2 regions of the Pantoea sp. GW821-FHT03E06 genome follow, and region 2 is predicted to be linked to the other one. Evidence: predicted binding sites of a transcription regulator. Region 2 holds the regulator's gene; the other holds the start of a gene.

Region 1 (10,954 bases), 1.4 Mb from region 2:
AAAATGGGTTACGACGGGCAAAAGAGCCGCTTCTTAAGCGGCCCAAAGCAGATGACTGAGCAGGGGCGCGAGAATGACCGTCACCACGCCGGAGAGCATCATTACCAGGCTCGAGACCACCCCTTCTTGCTGACCCAGTTGATAAGCGCGCGCGGTCCCTGCACCGTGCGATGCCGCACCGAAGCCCGCGCCTTTCGCCACGCCCTGCTTAATGGCAATACGCAGGAACAGAACATCGCCCACCGCCATACCGAACACGCCGGTGATCACCACAAACAGCGCCACCAGATCCGGCTGACCGCCAATCGGCTGTGCTGCCGCCAGCGCAAACGGTGTGGTAATCGAACGTACTGCCAGGCTGCGCTGGATGGATTCCGGCAGCGCCAGTAAACGCGCCAGCCATACCGAGCTGCACACCGCCACCAGCGTAGCGGTGACGACACCCACGCTCAGCGATAGCCAGTGGCGCTTGATGATCTCGAGGTTCTCATACACCGGTACGGCAAATGCCAGCGTTGCCGGGCCGAGCAGCCAAATCAGCCAGTGACTTTCGGCGATATAATTTTTCCAGCTCACGTGGGTAAGCAGCAGCAGCGCGACCAGCACCAGCGGCGTGAGTACCAGCGGCATGAGCAGCAGCGTACGCCAGCGACGATACAGGACTTTGTTGATGTAATAGACCAGCAGCGTGAATCCCAGACACAGCAGGCTAATCAGTAGATCATTCATGATGGTCCTGCTTGCGTGCAGCGCGTGCCAGTTCAAAACGGTATAAATGGTCGACCACCAGTGAAGTCGACGCCAGCACCAGCAAGGTGCTCACGCCAATCACCACGCAGATACGCCAGCCTTCACTGCGCAATAAATCGCTGTAATTCACCACCGCCACCACCGCCGGGATAAAGAACAACAGCATTTCGGCCAGCAGCCAGTTGGCGCCGGCTTTCACCCAGCGCAGCGGCACAATGTGCGTCATGATAAGTCCCAGCAGCAACACCATACCAACCACATTGGCAGGCAGCGGTAGATGCAGCCAGCTCACCAGCTCGCCGCTGAACATAAACAATCCGACATACAGCACCAGCTGCAGCGGTACGAAAGCGCGTTGCAGGAGATCCGTTCTGCGCGGACTTAATGCCATCATTTCCTTTCACCCCGATGAATAATTCAGGGCTCTAGTATAAATCCGCCGCAAACTGTGAAAGAAATGAATTAAAATCATTCAAACTATGCCAAAAAGGAATGTTTATGGACGTGCGTGCCTTGCGCTACTTCACTGAAGTGGTCCGTCAGCAGAGCTTCACCCGCGCCGCTGAGAAGCTGTACGTGACGCAACCCACCATCAGCAAAATGCTGCGACAGCTGGAAGAGGAGCTGGGCTGCACCTTGCTGCTGCGCGAAGGGCGCAAGCTGCATCTGACCGACAGTGGCCAGGCGGTTTATCAGCGCGGGCTGGCGATTTTGCAGGAGTTTCATCAGCTGGAGGCGGAGTTAGGCGATATCAACCAGCTAAAAACCGGTGAGCTGCGGCTGGGCATTCCGCCAATGGTCGGCATGCAGATTGCGGGTTCTATCTCCGCCTTTCGTCGCCGTTATCCTGGCGTGCAGCTAAAAATTTCTGAGTTTGGCGGGCTGACCGCGCAACAAGCGGTGCTGAGCGGCGCGCTGGATATCGCCCTCACCGCGCTGCCGCTTGATGCAGCGCTGCCGCTCAATACGCTGGCGCTGATGCACCATCCGATGTGCGTATTGCTGCCGCGCAGTGAAAGCTGGCTACAGCATCGCAAAGTAGGTTTGGCTGAATTAGCCCGGCATCCGCTGCTGATCCTCAATGAAGAGTTCGCACTTAATCGCCAAATCATGAAAGCGTTTCAACGTCTGGGCGTAACACCGAACATTGCGCTACGCAGCGCGCAGTGGGATTTTCTGGCATCAATGGTGCAAGCGGGGATGGGATTGGCGATTTTGCCGGAACCGATCTGTCAGCGGCTGGATAAGCAGTCGCTGCTGTGGCTGCCGCTGGATTCGGAGCTGCAGTGGAGCCTGGGCTTGATTTGGCGAGAAGGCAGTTACTTATCACGCAGTGCGCAGGCATGGATTGAGTGCTGCCGTGAACACTGGCCGGATAAGGCACCGCGGCTTTCGGTGTGAAAACAACAGCAGCACAGTAACGTTCTGAACCGGTCGCCATGAATGGCGACCCTACGTTTATCTGACTGGGTTTACGTAGGGTGCGCATTCATGCGCACCGGGATTGCACCGCTACAGATGAAAAATAGGCTTGCCGCTATTCCTCTTTCTCTATCAGCAGCGCTTCGAGCAGATCGAGATCGTGCAGCAGTTTCTGCATCGTCTCGTTAGAGATTTCCTGCGTCGCGCGCAGGTGATACACCTCTGCACGTTCGGCTCGCAGCGCATTGAGGCGGAAACGACGCTCAAGGTTTTCGGCAAACTGCGCCTGCTCAATATCGTTTTTGCCTTCCGCCCGGCGACGTAGATTGCCAATTACCCGCAAACTGACTTCTTTCAGCAGTTCGGGATCGATGTTCTCTTCCGCGTCACTCTCGAGGCGTTGCTCCATTTTGTGCAGGCTCTCTATCGCCACACCCGCCATGGCGGCACGCGCGAACTGAATCTCACGACGATGACCGACCTTATCGATGCTTTCCACATCGCGCAGCAGAATCGGCAGCAGTACCACGCCGACCAGCAGCGAAACCAGAATCACACCGGTGGCGATAAACACCAATTCATAGCGCGCCGGGAAGGGATCGCCATTGCTGAGGAACAGCGGAATCGACAGCACACCAGCCAGCGTGATGGCACCGCGCACCCCGGCAAAAGAGGCAATCAGCAATTCGCGCAGCGAATAGTTGGTAAACTCCAGCGGCTTTTTCTTCAGCAGGCGCTGACTGGTGCGCTTCATGATCCACAGCCAGCCGAATCGCACCACCATCAGGGCGGCGTACACCAACAAGACGTCAGTGAGCAACATCCACAGTTCCACATTGGGATCGGCTTGTGCCTGGGCAATCGACGTGGAAAGGATGTCTGGCAACTGCAGGCCGAGCATCAGGAACACCATGCCGTTAAAGACAAACTCCAGCATCTGCCACACGCTGTTCGCACGCAGACGCATGGCGAGCGGTGCCTGACGGATAATGCCGGAACGCGTGATGGTCATCCCTGCGGCCACGGCGGCCAGGATGCCGGACACGCCAAGGTGTTCGGCAATCAGATAAGAGGCGAACGGTAACAGCAGCAGCAGCACGGTTTGGGTGGCCGGGTCATCGCCGCTCCAGCGGCTCAGCAGGCGCAGCGAGCGACCATACAGCCAGCATATTGCGACGCCGGCAACCAAACCGCCCACGGCCACTTTAAGAAACTCAACGCTGGCACCGCCCCACGTAAACACCATGGTGCCCATGGCGACCGCCACCGCAAACTTGAGTGATACCAGGCCCGATGCGTCGTTCATCAGGGCCTCGCCCTGCACAATCGACATGATCTTTTTCGGGATACGCCCTTCACCGACAATGCCGGACAGCGCCACGGCATCGGTGGGCGACAGCACCGCCGCCAGCGCAAAGGCGGGAATCAGCGGAATGCCCGGCACCAGCCAGTAAATCAGGTAACCAATCCCGACCACGGTGATCAGCACCAGAACCAGCGCCAGCCCCATGATTTCACGACCGTGATGGAGAAATTCGTTAATCGGCGTTTTCCAGCCATCTGCGAACAGCAGCGGCGGAATGAACAGCACGAGGAACAGTTCCGGGTCAAAATCGACATGCAGGCCGAAGACGGGAAAAGCGAGTAGCGCACCGGCGGCAATCTGCACCAGCGGTAGAGGAATTTGAAACGGCAGAATACGTGCCGCCACGCTGGAGAGTGAAACCACCAGCGTCATGATGAGAATAGTAAAGAAGATTTCCATGCTTTCCTTAGGCGAATCAATTTCATTAAAGCGATGTTGTTGCGTGGGAAAGTGTAAAACAAAACGCCGCACAGCGGGCAACCCGATGTGCGGCGAGGAGCAGAAAGAGAAAAATCTTGGTTTTTTAGATAGCCCAACCACCGGCGTAGAACACCACCAGCGCGACAGCAATCACCACCGTGCCAACGTTCAGCTTGCGCCATTCACCCGCGAACAGGCGACCAATCACCAGCGAAGCGAAGCCGAGCATGATGCCGGTTACGATGTTGCACGTCAGCACGATGAAGACTGCGGTCAGCAACCCAGACATCGCATCCACGAAATCATTGAAGTCGATTTTTGCCACGTTGCTGAGCATCAGCAGGCCAACATACATCAGCGCGGGGGCGGTGGCGTAAGCGGGAACCAGATACGCCAGCGGCGACATAAATAGAATCACCAGGAACAACAAGCCGACCACGATCGCCGTCAGACCGGTTTTGCCCCCTGCCGCCGTACCTGCGGCCGATTCAATATAAACCGCAGCGGGTGATGCGCCCACCAGACCGGCGAACAGGCTGCTGACAGAATCCGTGGTCAGCGCGCGGCCACCGTTCATGATCTGGCCCTCTTTATCCAGTAGATTCGCCTGCCCCGCTACCGCACGAATGGTGCCGGTGGCATCGAACACCGCCGTCATTACCAGCGCCAGCACGCTTGGCAGCACGACCGGTTGCAGCGCACCCATGATATCCAGGCTAAACATCGCCGATTGACCGTTGGCATCCTCCAGGCTCGGCATGGCGAACAGACCTTGGTAGGTCACCGCCGGATCGAAAATCAAACCGATAATGGAGATCGCAATAATGGTCAGCAGGATGCCGCCCGGTACGCGACGTTTCTCCAGACCGAAAATAGCCGCCAGTCCCACCAGCGCCATGATCACCGGAAACGAAGCAAAATGGCCGAGCGCCACCGGCAAGCCCGCCGCCGGGTTCTTCACCACCAAACCAATGCCGTCTGCGGCAATCAGCATCAGGAACAGGCCGATACCCACGCCGGTGCCGTGCGCCACCCCCATCGGTAAGTTACGCAGAATCCACGTGCGAATACCGGTCACTGAAATCAGCGTGAACAATAAGCCCATCAGGAACACCGCGCCGAGCGCCACCGGTACGCTAATGTGCTGGCCCAGCACCAGGCTAAAGGCGGTGAAAGCGGTCAGTGAGATAGCACAGCCAATCGCCATGGGCAGATTTGCCCACAAGCCCATGATGATTGAGCCAAAGCTTGCGACCAGACAGGTAGCAACGAACACCGCCGTCGGCGAGAAGCCCGCTTTGCCCAACATGCTGGGGACCACGATAACCGAGTAGACCATCGCCAGAAACGTCGTCAGACCCGCTAATATTTCCTGACGCACGCTGCTGCCGCGTGCAGAGATGTTGAACCAGGCGTCCAGTTTTCCACTGGCCGGGCGCGATTCACCAGACATAATCATTCCTCAATATTTTTTGTGATGTGAGTTGCCGCACGGCGCGCGTTTGCTGCTCCCTGATGCGAGATTTTCATGGTGAAAATCCAGGCAAACGTTTACGTCGCCGCGTATTCCTGTTGGTAAAAAGAGACAGGGAAAAAAGGCAAACGATTATCTGGCGTTTGGCATGGTGTTTTCAACTACTAATCGCGGGGATTGCAGGATAAATCCAGCCGATGGGGTTCCCAGGTCGCCATGAATGACGACCTTACGATCATGGACTTTGTAGGGGCGTCATTCATGACGACCTGGCCGCAATCAACTCTGCAGTTGAATCGGGCCGCCCTGCTCAATGGCGCGTTGCCAGGCGGCGCGCTGCTGCATGGTTTCCAGCCAGCGTGAGGTGGCGGGCATCTCACGCAGTGAACCGCGCATCTGCAGCGCCAGCAGCGGGAAGCTCATCTGCACATCGGCGATACTAAAACGTGAACCGGCAAAATAAGCGTGCTGGCTGAGATGCTGTTCGATGACGCTGCCGTGCAACGCCAGCTGTTTGTTCAGCCAGGCCTTTTGAATGCCCTTACTCAGCGCGATGCCCGCTGGACGCAGCAGCCACGGCACCGGCTTCTTACCCAGCTGAGCAAACACCAGTTTCATCACTAACAGCGGCATGAGCGATCCTTCGGCGTAATGCAGCCAATAACGCGACTGAATCTGTTCATCCTCATCACTCAAGGCCAGCTGATGTTCACTGTCATAGCGCATTTGCAGATATTCGAGAATAGCGCCCGATTCGGCAATAACCCGATTGCCATCGGTGATCACCGGGGATTTACCCAGCGGATGGACTTTCTTTAAGGAATCAGGCGCCAGCAGGCTGTTTTCACGCTGATAACGTTTAATTTGGTAAGGCACCGAGAGCTCTTCCAGCAGCCATAACACGCGGTGCGAGCGGGAATTTTCCAGATGGTGAACGGTGATCATACGGTTTTCCTTGCCGGTAAAAGTGTCCCGGCAAGTATAGTCGATTACCGTTTCTGCTCGTCTTGTTCAGGATCGAGCAGTACCGCACCCGAACCTTGTTCGCCCAGGCGGTCACCGGGATTGCGTAGCGGGCAGTCACGCATCGATAAACAGCCGCAGCCGATGCAGCCATCAAGATCGTTACGTAAACGCGTAAGGGTTTCGATGCGCTTATCCAGTTCTTCACGCCAATGCTGCGTTAGCGCATCCCACTCCTGCGTCGACATACGCTTATTGGCCGGCACCTGCGTCAGGCTATCGCTCACCGTTGCCAGCGGAATGCCAATGCGCTGCGCAATTTTAATGATCGCCACGCGGCGCAACACATCTCGGCTGTAGCGGCGCTGATTACCGCCGTTGCGTGAGCTAAAAATCAATCCCTTGGTTTCATAGAAGTGCAGCGCCGAGACCGCCACACCGCTGCGTTTCGCCACTTCACCCGGCGTCAGCACCGGCTTCGGGTAATTGCGTTCTTTTTTCATTTAGGGCCTTTACCTCAAGTTAACTTGAGGAATTATACTCGCACCCCAGCAAAACTACGAATTTCTAACCAGGTATTAACCATCAGAAGGATGAGGCTATGATGCAACAGGAAATCATTCATTCGCTGACCCACTGGATCGATCAGAATCTGGATAAAGCGCTGTCAATTGATGAAGTCGCAGCAAAATCAGGTTACTCAAAATGGCATCTGCAGCGTATGTTCCGTGCCGTCACGAAACAGACGCTGGGTGGCTATATTCGCGAACGTCGTCTGACGCTGGCCGCAGAAGCGCTGCGTCAAACCCAGCGCCCGGTATTCGATATCGCCATGCAGTACGGCTACGATTCGCAGCAGACGTTCTCACGCGTGTTCCGCCGTCAGTTCTCGCAAACGCCGACCGCTTATCGTCATACCATGCGTCGTCAGGCGATGATGCAGCGTCCACGTTTGCTCAGTTTTGACTGCGTCGAGAGCAGCATGAACAGCTTTGCCCAACGTACAACCGGCGAGTGCTGCCCGGTTAGCTAACCTTTTCTGCGCGCCCCAAGCGGGCGCACCTCTCTTTTTGCCCACCAATTCCTCCCTCTTCGATGAAAAAATTTCTACCATACAAGGTATAAATTTTGTTCAAAATTTAAAATCGAGTGATATAATGTGAGCCAAGTCACACTTTCTTGTTTGCAGTAAGACGGCCAGAAGGGCTTCCCTGACCTTCCTTCTTTGCCGCCAGTGATGTCCATTGAATGTCGGGGATATCACTGATTCTAAGAGGTTTTTTGCAGATGGCCACGTTAACCACCAGTTTGATTGTTATGCGCTGGGAACTCCTGAGCGCAGTAATGATGTTCTTCGCCAGCACCATGAAAATTCGACTGCGTCAAAACAGTCATCACGTGATGGCGCTGCTGTGTGGAGGTATTGGTGTGGGCATGTCCTGCTGGTTCGTTACCGGCCTGCTTGGCATTACGTTAAGCATGGAGAATCTGCATAACTTTATGGAAATCTCTAAGAACGCCTTTATCCAGGTGATGAGCCAGGCGCCAGCAGACTGGCCGATGCCTTAATCGCCGCCAATAAAAAACCCCGCCAAGGCGGGGTTTTTTATTTTGCTGTGTGATTCTTAAATTTTCTTCAATACGGCCGGGATGGCGACATCCGCAACCGTGACGCCCGGTATCTTCGTACCGCGACGATCCTGAATCCACATATCACCCATCATTTGATTAAGCCCGCGATCCAGACCGGTCACTAAGCCAGCTCCCGGCGTAAAGGTCAATTCGCCAAAGTAGATCTGGTCGTTATCGATGTACCAATCCACGCGCACGTAATCGAAATCACTGGCCAGCGTTTTGCTCAACGCCAGGGCGTGCTGTAACGACGCCATCTGCGGTGTCACGTCCAGGCCGGTATCACGAATCTTGTGATAGGCCTCTTTCAGATTGTTAACATAAAAGTTCATCGACAACAGCGGATTACAGCGGTTGTATATCACCTGCAGCACATATTCAAAATTGCCATCGCGCTTATTGAACATGTGGAATTTGTAATCGATCGGTGCCGTTTTACCATCACCGATGTACTGCTCCACCAGAATACGCGGCTTGATGTAGCGATAGTGAATCTCACGCGCCTCATTGGCGAAGTCGGTTTTCAACCAGCGATGACAGTCGTTAATAATCTGCTGCTTCTTCAGCGCGTCCGGCTCTTCCAGCAGGATTTCCACCATGTTGGAGGCATGATTCGGTTTGATCACCGTATTTTTCCAGCTCGGCAAGGTGTGCAGCGAGCTGGGATCGCTGGTTTCATACACCAGCGGGATCAGGTATTCGCTACCCACTTTCTCGGCGATATATTCACGCACGGAATATTTGTCCGACAGGCGTCCGTAGATCTGATAGTCGCCGTGGACGAATTTGCGGTACAGCACCTTCTCATTGAAGACCTTCGGCTCACGCAGGTTGGGTAATCTACGAAACTTATGAAAGTAGTAGATACGATCCTGGGTTGCCCAGGGCATCTTCTTAATGAAGTACTGCACGCTTCTTCTGAGTTCTTCTTTCAACTTGAGCATATCTGACCTCATTTGTAGGTTTTGTAGTTGAGTGAGGAAACCTGGATTTTTTGGATGACGCCATTTTTGAAGAAGTAATTCATTACGGTAAGAGACAGCAATTCTGAGATGAAAACGCTCCAGGCGGCACCCATGATGCCGTAGCCCTGTATCAGCCACCACGACAGCGGCAAGCTGATAACCATCAGGCAAACAATTTTCTTCAACAGATAATTAAACCCGCCTTCTTTGACCATGTAGCGATACGCTACGGTCCCCATCGCCGAAAAGCAGGTTGCTAACGACAACAACGTAATGAGACTTCCTGACTGTGTGTATTCGTGACCATACAAAGCGATGATGATTTTTTCGCCGTACATCGCGATCACCGCTAACAACAACAATGAAACACCCATGACATAACCATTGAGCCGTGCTGTCAGCTTCATGGCGGCTTCTCCACGCTCACGGAATATTTCCGAGAAGCAGGAAGTGATGATGGCAACCGGAATAAAAATCCATGAAGCCGAAATAGTATTCGCCGCGGCAAACAGGCCGAGGTCGCGCGCTGAGGCGATGCCCGCCAGGAACATCTGGGCCGCTTTCACCTGCACTGAGATGAAAATACTGGAAATGGCCAGCGGCAATCCGGCATAGAGCAGGTAGCGCAAATAGGCGTTGCGCTTCTCCTGTGGCGGTGCCACATCCTCATTTTCGCGGTAAAAATTAATGCGCTTAATGGCATACGGCACCAGCGTCACCGCCACAATGGAGACGGTGAGCCACAGCGGATTGAGGTGTAGCCAGGCAATGAGGAAACTCAGCGTGAATCCCAGCAGCAATCCCACCGAGTTAGCGATGGTGTTCAGCCGTGACGCTAAGCGCGCATTGTTATAGACGCTAAAAGTGTCCTGCGTCACAAACACCGAGGAAATAAACGAGGCCAGCGCAAAGGCGAGGAAATTTTCCTGCATGTTGTACCAGACCCAAATCAACACCGGCAGCGATGTGAGCAAAAGCAAAACCAGGCGCATATTGCGCGCTACGGTCATCAGGCGCAGCCCTTTCGGTGCGCTTTTGCTAATCCGCTTAAACAGAATGGTTTCCGTACCGAAAATCGCCACGGTTTGCACCATGGAAAACAGTGAGGTCGAAAACGCCATTTGGCCAAAGATGGTTGGGCCAAAGGATTTTGCCACGTAGGAGGTCACAAATATGACGCCGAACACGGAGACAATCTTTTCAGACATCATCCAGGCGGCATTCGACATTACGCTCAATTTCATTGACTGATCCTTAGTATTACGAACTACAACAACTTTCGGTACAACATCCTTGAAATGAATTAACAAGCGCTCAGTGGGCCTGACTTAATTAATGAACTTCAAACCAAACTGGTCCGAAAAATGAGACTCGCGTCAGGAATTAAGAACTATATTCAGGAAAATTCCGATTATATCCGGTGCGAAACTCCGTGGATGTAAACGATTTCAGCTTAAATTCCGCACAAACGTTTACTGGCACACCCGAGCATTTCAGCGTCTGGGTTATGCCGTTTTTCCAATGAATGTAGTATTTTTTCTGCATTTGGGATGGAGTGAATTTATATCAAAAACCTAACGCCCGGAAGGCGTTCAATGCCATTCAGAATAAAATAAGATTTATCCCATGATGATATTTCTTCTAAATATCTTAATTTAACCCTCGCAATTCAAATCGCGCACTTTAATACTGCATTAATAGTGTTTTTGCAGTGCCAGATATTAATACAGTAATTCTCATCCACTAATTGATAAGAAAGGTAATAGCATTTATGAGAAAGTCACGATATAGCGAAGAGCAAATCACAAATGCCATTAAAGCTTCTGAAACGGGAGTGAAAGTCAGGGAGATTTGTGAGGAGCTAGGCATTTCCGAGGCCACTTTCTATAGCTGGAAGAAGAAATTCTCAGGGTTATCCTCCGAAGAAGGTCGTAAAATCAAGGAGCTGGAAGATCAGCTACT
Region 2 (10,954 bases):
CCTCCTGTGGTACAGAAACCGCCATTTCAGTGCCCTGTATGTTTTCGAATATGCCACGCGTGCACTATGACGCTAATCTGGCGCATCATCAGGAAGGCGTGCTTGACATCCTTGCCCACGCTGGTGTCAGCGTGCTATGGCGTGAGAATGACGGTGGCTGTAAAGGCGCCTGCGATCGTGTACCGCACACGGACATGACCCAATGGAAATTGCCGGAATATTGTCATGACGGTTTCTGTCAGGATGATGTGCTGCTGCACCGCCTTGATAACTATATTGCTGGCTTACACAACGACGGGATGATTGTGCTGCATCAGATGGGCAGCCACGGTCCAGCCTATTATCAGCGTTACCCCGCGCAGTTCCGCCGGTTTACACCAACCTGTGACAGCAACCAAATCCAGGATTGCGACCATCAGGCGCTGGTCAATACGTACGACAATTCGCTGCTCTACACCGACGATATGGTCAGCCGCACCATCGATAAACTGAAAGGGCTCAGCGACCGCTTTAATGTGGCGCTGATTTATCTCTCTGACCATGGCGAATCACTCGGCGAACGCGGCATGTATTTGCACGGTGCGCCCTATCTTTTTGCCCCAACCCAGCAAACGCACATCCCTCTGCTGCTGTGGATGTCACCCGGCTATGCCGCCGCCTTGCACATCAACGCATCCTGTTTGCGCCAGCAAGCAGCGGACGCGAAAGTCTCGCAGGACAATCTCTTCCATACGGTGCTTGCCATGTTTAACGTGCAAACACAGGCGTACCAGCCGCAGCTGGATATGATCAGATCGTGCCAAAGCTGAGCCGGACAGTTGCATTAGACTGACTGGTCTAATAACCTGCGTGCCATGAATAAGACATCGCAACGCATCGACACCCGTGAACATCTGCTCGCTACTGGCGAGCAGGTTTGTTTGCAGCGCGGTTTTACCGGCATGGGGTTGATCGAGATGCTGGCGCTGGCAGACGTCACCAAGGGCTCGTTCTATCACTATTTCCGCTCAAAAGAAGCGTTCGGCGTGGCGTTGCTTGAACGCTACTTCGCCAACTTTTTACAGCAGATTGAACAGCAATTAAACCAGCCGGGTCTTACGCCGACTGAGCGTCTGTTACAGCATTTTCGTTATGCCGAAACGCTGTTTATCGAGCAGGGCCATATTGTGGGTTGCCTGGGCGTGAAATTGTCCGCAGAGGTGTGCGATCTCTCCGAGCCGATGCGTGATGCATTGCAGCATGGCGCTAATGCGATTATTGCCGCCTACACGCGCTGCTTAACCGAGGTAGCGGCTGAGCAGCCGTTGCCTTTTAACCAAACGCCGCAGCAGCTGGCACAGCGTTGTTACTTACTTTGGCTGGGTGCCAGCTTACAAAGCAAGATTTCCCGCGAGCCTGGCCCCATTAGCCTGGCTCTTGAAACTATCGAACAGTGGCTGATAAGTCGCTGATTTTTAAAAAACCGCAGTTACTAGACGACCGGTCTTCCCAGAGGAGTCATTATGGCGAGTAAGCAGTTGTTCTCCCCACTGAAAGTGGGCGCGATTACCGTACCAAACCGCATTTTCATGGCCCCGCTGACGCGCCTGCGCAGTATTGAACCGGGCGATATCCCCACGCCGCTGATGGCTGAATATTATCAGCAGCGTGCCAGTGCCGGTTTGATCATCACCGAAGCAACCCAGATCTCTTTCCAGGCGAAAGGCTATGCCGGTGCGCCGGGTCTGCACACTGAGCCGCAAATCGCCGCCTGGAAATTAATTAATGAAGGTATCCACGCTGCGCACGGTCACAGCGCTGTACAGCTGTGGCATACCGGCCGTATTTCTCACAACAGCGTGCAGCCAGAAGGTAAAGCGCCGGTGGCACCAACCGCGCTGGCCGCAGGCACCCGCACCTCTTTGCGTGCCGCCGATGGCAGCGTTTATCGTGAGGATACGTCGCTGCCACGCGAACTGTCGGTAGCTGAAATTCAGCAGATTGTGAAAGATTTTGGCCAGGCGGCGGCAAATGCACGCGAAGCGGACTTTGACCTGCTGGAACTGCACTCTGCACACGGTTATCTGATGCATCAGTTCCTCGCGCCAGACTCAAACCAGCGCAACGATGAATACGGCGGTTCCATCGAGAAACGTGGCCGTTTCGCACTGGAAGTGGTGGATGCGGCGATTGCCAACTGGTCGGCCGATCGCATCGGCATCCGTATTTCGCCTATCGGTGCCTTCCAAAACCTGGAAAATGGTCCGGAAGAAGAGAAAGCCGCACTGTGGTATATCGCGGAACTGGGCAAACGTGGCCTGGCGTATCTGCATCTCTCCGAGCCAGACTGGGCGGGTGGCCAGCCTTACAGCGATGCCTTCCGCGAGAAAGTGCGTGCGCTGTTCCCTGGCGTGATCATTGGCGCTGGCGCTTATACCGTTGAAAAAGCCGACGATCTGATCGCGCGCGGCCTGATTGATGCCGTGGCCTTTGGTCGCGACTTTATCGCTAACCCGGATCTGGTGGCGCGTCTGCAGCAAGATGCCCCACTCAACCCACAGCGTCCAGAAAGCTTCTACGGCGGCGGAGCAGAAGGGTATACCGATTATCCAACGCTGTAAGTAATGGCTGCCGCTGTGGATAGGCGGCAGCGTTGTTTCATCAGTGTGTATACTAAGTTGTCTTGTCATTCACTGATGACGTTTTAAAAAAGAGGATGTTATGCGTTTACTTCACACCATGTTACGCGTTGGCGATTTGCAACGTTCAATCGATTTCTACACCCGTGTGCTAGGCATGCGCGTGCTGCGCCAGAGCGAAAACACCGAGTACAAATACACCCTTGCGTTTGTTGGCTACACCGAAGAGAGTGAAGGCGCGGTGATTGAGCTTACTTACAACTGGGGCGTGGATAAATACGACCTCGGCAATGCTTACGGTCATATCGCGCTGGGCGTGGATAACGTGGCTGACACCTGCGAGCGTATCCGCAGCGCTGGCGGCAACGTGACGCGTGAAGCGGGCCCGGTAAAAGGCGGCTCCACCATTATTGCGTTTGTTGAAGATCCAGACGGTTATAAAATCGAGTTGATTGAAAACAAACATGCCGGTCACGGCCTCGGCAACTAATGTTGCTTGTCAGCCTGCTTATTTGCGGGCTGACTTCCCTCTCCTGCTGCACCCTCCTGCGATTTTTGCCATAATGCGCGCTGCCCTATTTATTGCCATGAGATCCTGATGTCTGAATCGAACGCTTTAAACGCTCTCCACCAACGCTTCCGCGGTTTTTATCCTGTAGTGATCGACGTCGAAACGGCCGGTTTTAACGCGCAAACCGATGCGCTGCTGGAAATTGCGGCCACCACGCTCAAGATGGATGAAGATGGCTGGTTGCATCGTGACGAAACGCTGCATTTCCACGTGGAACCGTTTGAAGGCGCCATTCTTAATCCAGCGGCGCTGGCGTTTACCGGTATCGATCCCACTAATCCGCTGCGCGGCGCCGTAAGTGAATACGAAGCCCTGCATGCCATTTTCAAAATGGTGCGCAAAGGCACAAAAGACAGCGGCTGCAATCGCGCCATTATCGTGGCGCATAACGCCACTTTCGATCTCAACTTCGTGATGGCAGCCGCCGAGCGTGCCAGCCTGAAGCGCAATCCCTTTCACCCTTTTGCCACTTTTGATACGGCCGCGTTAAGCGGTTTAGTGTTCGGGCAAACGGTGTTGGCGAAAGCCTGTAAAGCGGCAGGAATGGATTTTGATAGCACTCAGGCGCACTCGGCACTGTATGACACCGAGCAAACCGCAACGCTGTTCTGCGAACTGGTGAACCGCTGGAAGCGCCTTGGCGGCTGGCCGCTGGCCTTTGATGACGCGCCGAAGGAAGACGCATCGTCCGAAGAGTAAAAAGAAAAGGCCGACATCGTTGTCGGCCTTCTTCATTATTCCGCTTCTTTATACTTCTCTGCGGTTTCTTTCAGCAGGGGCTGAAGTTCGCCGCGCTGGAACATCTCAACGATAATGTCGCAGCCGCCAACCAGTTCACCATCTACCCACAATTGCGGGAAGGTTGGCCAGTTAGCGTACTTAGGCATTTCAGCGCGGATATCCGGGTTCTGCAGAATGTCCACGTAGGCGAAACGCTCACCACACGCAGAAAGCGCCTGCACGGCTTGCGCCGAGAAACCGCAGCTTGGCAGCTTTGGCGAACCTTTCATGTACAGCAGGATCGGGTTTTCTGCGATCTGACGCTGAATTTTTTCAACAGTACTCATTATTGCCTTCCTTAATGCTTCACTTCGTGTTTGTTTATTGTAGCGATTTCGCTCCCGTACTGAAAACGGGATTTTACGTTAGCGTCGGGGAATCGCCATGTTTGTTAAGTTGGGCCGCCACAAATAACATTTTCATATCATTAATAGGCATGACTAAATTAATAATTAGCAATAGTTTCGCTGCGTTAACCAGCTGAATTAGTTCATTTTTGCGACAGAATCAATCTGGTAACAGTTTAATAGAAAAAGGCCTTACCTTTTGGAAAAAAAGTGGATTAGAATTGCCTCGGCGCTGATCGTTTGATCAGATTACTCTCACTCTGCCGCAGTCTGTTTGTTTCCAGCCTGCTGAACCTATAACCGGATTATGCGTTTACTGATTACGCTTTTCATACTGGCTTTTGCCCAACTGTTCTTTAACGTGGCCTCTGCGTCTCCGCATGCGCCGGTTAATGCCAGCTCGCAAAAAGCAGAGAAAAAGAGCGCACGTGAAGACGAGCGCCGCAAACGACGTCCGGTGAAAACCACTACGAAAAAATCGCGGCTGCCTGCCGTCCAAAAACTCAAAATTAAAAAACTGGCAAAGCCAGAAATCGCACTAACTAAAACCAGCCGCAAAAAATCCCTGCTAAAACCCACGACGAAGAAATATGGTCATCAACGACAGATAAAAAAAGCCGCAGACGTCGACGTTGATGATGAAGCATTGCCGCTCACCGGCATCAAAATGAGCAAGGCGCATCGCCAGCGTTATCAAAAGGCGCGTGAAACTGCGATGACAAAATTAATGGGCCAGCTCGGCAAACCTTATCAATGGGGCGGCACCTCCCCGCATACCGGCTTCGACTGCAGCGGCCTGGTGTGGTACGCCTATAAAGATTTGGTGAAGTTCAAGTTCCCGCGCACCGCCAATGAGATGTATCACCTGCGCGATGCTGCACCAATTAAGCGTGAAATGCTGGAAAAAGGTGATTTGGTGTTCTTCCGCATCAATAATCGTGGCACTGCCGATCATGTTGGCGTGTATCTTGGTAATGGCAAATTCATTCAGTCGCCGCGTACCGGCAAAGATATTCAGATTAGCGCGTTGGGTGAGGATTACTGGCAGAAACACTATGTTGGGGCGCGTCGTATGATGACGCCGAAAACCATTCGTTAGTTGTTGCGCAACGCGCAGAAAAAAGCCGGACGCTGCATTGAGCTGCTCCGGCTTTTTTTATTAATGCATGATTGCAGTAAAGCTAAAGGCAATAATCATTAACAGAGCACCAACGGTTGTCATTAGCGCCAGCTTCAAATCCGTACTCATTACTCCTCCTTAGTCACACATTTCTTAGGGTTAAACCGATTTTCGCACAGCGATGGGCAAAAATCTCGTGTTATCCGCCCGGGCTTGCTAGAATCGCCGCCTTTCGTTGCGCAACACATTTTGTGCAGGGTGTGTTTACAGCGCGATAAAGTGATTTTGTCTGCTAAACCACACCGTTTTGCCCCTTATTTTGGGCGATAAAAGCATTAGCAGACGCAAACGTTTAACAATATACTTATCAGTAAGTTGCGATAAGCCCAGGAGTACCATTTTCATGGCAACAATTAAAGATGTGGCAAAACGCGCGGGTGTTTCGACCACCACGGTTTCGCATGTCATCAACAAAACGCGTTTCGTAGCAGAAGAGACGCGTAACGCCGTATGGGAAGCGATCAAAGCATTGCACTACTCGCCAAGCGCCGTGGCGCGTAGCCTGAAAGTCAATCACACCAAAACGTTGGGCCTGCTGGCGACCTCCAGTGAAGCGCCTTATTTTGCCGAAATTATTGAAGCGGTAGAAAATCACTGCTTCGATCGCGGCTATACGTTGATTCTGGGTAACGCGCATAACGACTTACAAAAGCAGCGCGCTTATCTCTCCATGATGGCGCAGAAGCGTGTCGATGGATTGCTCGTGATGTGTTCAGAATATCCCGATGATTTGCTGCAAATGCTTGAAGAAAATCGCAATATTCCGATGGTTGTTATGGATTGGGGTGCTTCGCGCGGCGATTTTACCGATACCGTGCAGGATAATGCATTCCAGGGTGGCTATCTCGCTGGTCGATATCTGATTGAACGTGGTCACCGCGACATTGGCGCAATTCCTGGCCAATTGGAGCGCAATACCGGCGGCGGACGTCATGCCGGTTTCCTTCAGGCGATGAATGAAGCGGGCATCACTGTGCGCCCGGAATGGATCGTTCAGGGCGACTTTGAACCGGAATCGGGTTATCAGGCGATGCAGCAAATCCTTAATCAGAAACAGCGCCCCACCGCCGTGTTCTGCGGTGGTGACATTATGGCGATGGGCGCAATTTGCGCAGCAGATGAAATGGGTTTGCGCGTGCCGCAGGATATCTCAGTGATTGGCTATGATAACGTGCGCAACGCGCGTTATTTCACGCCCGCCCTGACCACCGTGCATCAGCCTAAAGCCGAATTAGGTGAAAAAGCTTTGGAGATGCTGCTCGATCGCATCACCAGCAAGCGCGAAGAGCCACAAACCATTGAGGTTCAACCCACGCTGATTGAGCGCCGCTCCGTGGCAGACGGGCCATTCCGCGACTATCGTCGCTAGTGTGTCACTTCACTGAGCCATTCGTGGTTCAGCGTTTCGGCATCCCCGAGATAGGCTAATAGCCAATCCAGCGCCGGCGACGCGCGCTGTTCTGACCAGCTAACGCAGCAGGGGCTGTCTGGAAAGGCCTGCGGCAATTGCAGCTCCACCAACGCATGGTTATCCAGCAGCGGTCGGGCTAAATGGCCCGGCACCATCCCAACGCACAATCCTGCCTGCAAGCAGTCGAGCCCGGTTTCCCATTCTGGCACCACCAGGCGCCGCTGATTATCGAGCGTCCATGTCATGCGGCGCGGCAACGCTCGCGAGGTATCTTCCAGCACCAGCGAAGGCCATGCCCGCAGAGTTTCATCATCCAGTTCAACGCTACTGACTAAAGGATGATGAGGACTCACGACACAGCGCCAGTTAAGCGCCCCCATATCCTGAAAAGCAAAACGTCCCCCAACCGGAATTGCCTGGGTGGCGCCAATCGCGACATCAACGCGTCCATCGGCTAACGCGTCCCAGACGCCATTAAACACTTCATAACTGATGATCAACTCCATGTCCGGGAAATGGCGATAGAAGTCCTTCACTAATTGCCGCGTACGCTGCGGTTTTACAATACAGTCAATGGCGATGCTCAACTCACCGCGCCAGCCATTGGCCAGCTGCTGACACTGCCTGCGGGTGGCGAGCATTTTTTTGATAACAGATCGTCCTTCACGCACAAAATGCTCACCTGCCGGTGTCATTACCACTTCCCGATGCTGGCGCTCAAAGAGCGGTACCGCCAGCCAGGTTTCCAGTTGGCGTACGGTATAGCTGATGGCAGAAGGCACACGGTGCAACTCCTGCGCCGCGGCGCTGAAGCTGCCGGTTCGCGCTACGGCATCTACCACTTCAAGCGCGTATTCTGACCACATGAATTCACCTTCAAAAAATTTAACAGCACTGTGCAAATATTAGCGTTTCACAAAGCGTGTTGCATCCTTTTACACTCCCCCGCGTTCAACCTGCCCATAAGAGAAATAACATGTTGTCGTCTAAAGCATTTATGCCCTACCTTGCCGTGCTCAGCATGCTCGGCTTTCTTGCCACGGATATGTATTTACCCGCCTTTGGCGATATGCAACGTGATTTTGCCACTGCACCGGGCACCATCAGTGCCAGCCTGAGTCTGTTCCTTGCCGGCTTTGCTTGTGCGCAGGTCTTTTGGGGACCGCTATCAGATCGCTACGGTCGTAAACCTATTCTGCTGGCGGGCTTAGCCATCTTTGCACTTGGCTGTCTTGGTATGCTTTGGGTGACCGATGTACGCCTGATGCTGGCGTTACGTTTTGTGCAGGCGATTGGGGTATGTGCTGCAGCGGTGAGCTGGCAGGCATTGGTCGTTGATCGCTATCCAAAAGCACAGGCTCATAAAGTTTTTGCCACGATTATGCCGCTGGTCGCCTTGTCACCGGCGCTCGCTCCGCTGCTGGGAGCCTGGCTAATCAGTCACTTCCACTGGCGCAGCATCTTTATCACCCTCACGCTTGTCGCAGTGGTATTGCTGGTTGGCACGCTGCGGTTAACCTCGCCGAAACGCGAAAACGTCGCTAAGAGCACCCAGCCCGGCTGGCTAACTTTACTTAGTACGCGAGTGTATAGTGGTAACGTCTTGATTTATTCAGCCTGCTCCGCAAGTTTCTTTGCCTGGCTGACCGGTTCGCCCTTTATTCTCGCCGCCGCCGGCTTAACGCCTGCCGATATTGGGCTGAGCTATATTCCTCAAACCATCGCCTTTTTAATGGGCGGATTTGGCTGCCGCGCGCTGCTCAACCGCTATCAAGGCGCTCAATTGTTGCCATGGTTGCTGGTGCTTTACAGTTTGAGCATCCTTAGCCTGTTTGTGGTGGCATTAATGCCAGCAACGCCACTGTTTGCATTGCTGATGCCTTTCTGCGGCATGGCGCTCGCTAATGGCGCAATCTATCCCATTGTGGTGGCTAGCGCGCTCTCCCCTTTCCCGCATGCGACCGGGAGAGCAGCAGGTTTGCAAAACCTTTTCCAGCTAGGTCTGTGTTTTGTTGCCAGCCTGCTGGTCTCTGCTGGATTAGCGCATGCGCTCTACAACACCACACTTGTCATGGTAGCAACCGTCGCACTCGCTTGGGTTGGCTTTGTCTGCCAACGCGGTGTAAGCGCACAAAGTGATATTGCCCACACTTCCCGTCCCTGCGAAGATAATCATTAAGGCAACGATTATCGTTAGCAAACTAACGATAAGCCGTTGAATATTGACCCACGTGAGCATATAATCACTGGGTCAGTATTTCTGCTATAAATCAATAATATAAATGTAATACCTTTACGACTCTGTCGTGGGATGGCGTCTGCACGATGCTGCTGTGTTGCGTCAAACTGTTCTATTCAAAAGCATACCTCTGTAAAACGTCGGATTTCTGGCGCACGGAATTTCCGTGAGTTCTCTCACAGCTCTTGAGAAATTGACTATTCTATTTCTCAGGTTCAGATCGGAAGGTGATGGAGAAGCTATGAGTTCATCTGTTATAGAAGAAGTGAGCCTTGAAGAAAACCACTGGTATCGTATCGTCAATGAACTGCTAGAGCGCGCTGATATTGCAGTGAATGGCACTCGTCCCTGGGATATTCAGGTAAAGCATCCAGATTTTTTTAAACGCGTCCTGGAAGAAGGTTCACTGGGCTTAGGTGAAAGTTACATGGATGGTTGGTGGGAGTGCGAACAGCTCGATATGTTCTTCCATCGCGTATTGAAACACCATCTGGATAAACAATTACCGCGTCATTTCAAAGACACGCTGCGAATTGCAGCGGCACGTCTTACTAATTTACAGTCGAAAAAGCGTGCCTGGATTGTCGGTAAAGAACATTACGATTTGGGTAATGATCTTTTCTCACTGATGCTCGATCCCTATATGCAATATTCTTGTGGCTACTGGAAAGATGCGGACACGCTGGAAAATGCTCAGCAGGCAAAACTGGATATGATATGCCGTAAGCTGCAACTCGAGCCCGGCATGACACTTCTCGATATTGGCTGCGGCTGGGGCGGATTAGCGGAATATGCCGCACGTAATTATGGCGTGAAGGTGCATGGCGTTACCATTTCTGCCGAGCAACAGAAATTGGCACAGCAACGCTGTGAAGGATTAGACGTTACGATTTTGCTGCAGGATTATCGCGATCTTAATCAGCAATATGATCGTATTGTCTCCGTCGGCATGTTTGAACACGTCGGGCCGAAAAACTATGCCACTTATTTTGAAGTTGCCGATCGCAACCTAAAACCAGACGGCATATTTTTACTGCACACCATTGGTGCCCTCAGCACGGATATGAACGTTGATCCGTGGATTGACAAATATATCTTCCCGAACGGTTGTCTACCGTCTGTTCGACAAATCGCCGAAGCCAGTGAGCCTCATTTCGTTATGGAAGATTGGCATAACTTTGGCGCAGATTATGATACGACGCTAATGGCCTGGCATGAACGATTTCAAATTGCCTGGCCACAGCTGGCCGAGAAATATGGTGAACGGTTTAAACGCATGTTCGACTATTATCTCAATGCTTGCGCGGGTGCATTCCGCGCGCGTGATATTCAGCTTTGGCAGGTCGTATTCAGTCGCGGTAAAGAGGGTGGTTTGCGCGTAGCGCGTTAATCATCTGATGAAAAAATCAAGGCGCCAAATGGCGCCTTTTTTATTGCGTTATTCTGTGCTATCCGCGTGAATTAAGGCCGCTTCTCGCTGAGCCAGTACGCGTTCAACGGTATCCACAATCGCCTGGGTATGGGGATCGATCTCAATGTTGACCTTTTGACCCAATCTCTTGGCGCCCAGGGTGGTACGCTCTAATGTTTCTGGGATGAGGTGGACACAAAACTTGCTTTTAGTGACATCGCCTACCGTCAGACTTATTCCGTCTATTCCCACAAAACCTTTATGCAGAATATATTTTATCTGGCTGGCGTCCTGCAATTTAAACCAGATTTCGCGATTATTTTCTGACTGGATTATTTTGCAGATCTCCGCCGTGGTCATAATATGACCGGACATTAAATGGCCGCCAATTTCATCA

The links. The regulator PurR, encoded in region 2, represses purine synthesis genes. The targets are predictions, from matches to a motif close to CANGCAAACGTTTGCNTG.
Region 1: the regulator PurR is predicted to act here: its motif matches at 5,499-5,516, upstream of AC07WB_RS01780 (NCS2 family permease).

What each region holds. Positions count from the first base shown of each region.
Region 1 covers NZ_JBWKUG010000001.1:381,757-392,710, reverse strand. The annotation lists gene AC07WB_RS01800 (LrgB family protein) at 34-729, opposite strand; gene AC07WB_RS01795 (CidA/LrgA family protein) at 722-1,144, opposite strand; gene AC07WB_RS01790 (LysR family transcriptional regulator) at 1,249-2,151, shown strand; gene AC07WB_RS01785 (Na+/H+ antiporter) at 2,288-3,937, opposite strand; gene AC07WB_RS01780 (NCS2 family permease) at 4,062-5,411, opposite strand; gene AC07WB_RS01775 (glutathione S-transferase family protein) at 5,712-6,377, opposite strand; gene soxR (redox-sensitive transcriptional activator SoxR) at 6,422-6,898, opposite strand; gene soxS (superoxide response transcriptional regulator SoxS) at 6,997-7,428, shown strand; gene AC07WB_RS01760 (YjcB family protein) at 7,683-7,964, shown strand; gene AC07WB_RS01755 (ATP-grasp fold amidoligase family protein) at 8,021-8,971, opposite strand; gene AC07WB_RS01750 (oligosaccharide flippase family protein) at 8,980-10,236, opposite strand; gene AC07WB_RS01745 (transposase) at 10,764-10,954, shown strand, end outside.
Region 2 covers NZ_JBWKUG010000001.1:1,789,545-1,800,498, reverse strand. The annotation lists gene eptA (phosphoethanolamine transferase EptA) at 1-809, shown strand, start outside; gene AC07WB_RS08390 (TetR/AcrR family transcriptional regulator) at 855-1,451, shown strand; gene AC07WB_RS08385 (alkene reductase) at 1,503-2,600, shown strand; gene gloA (lactoylglutathione lyase) at 2,701-3,108, shown strand; gene rnt (ribonuclease T) at 3,217-3,888, shown strand; gene AC07WB_RS08370 (Grx4 family monothiol glutaredoxin) at 3,924-4,259, opposite strand; gene AC07WB_RS08365 (C40 family peptidase) at 4,624-5,415, shown strand; gene cydH (cytochrome bd-I oxidase subunit CydH) at 5,476-5,565, opposite strand; gene purR (HTH-type transcriptional repressor PurR) at 5,840-6,865, shown strand; gene punR (DNA-binding transcriptional activator PunR) at 6,862-7,773, opposite strand; gene punC (purine nucleoside transporter PunC) at 7,884-9,086, shown strand; gene cfa (cyclopropane fatty acyl phospholipid synthase) at 9,388-10,536, shown strand; gene AC07WB_RS08335 (riboflavin synthase subunit alpha) at 10,585-10,954, opposite strand, start outside.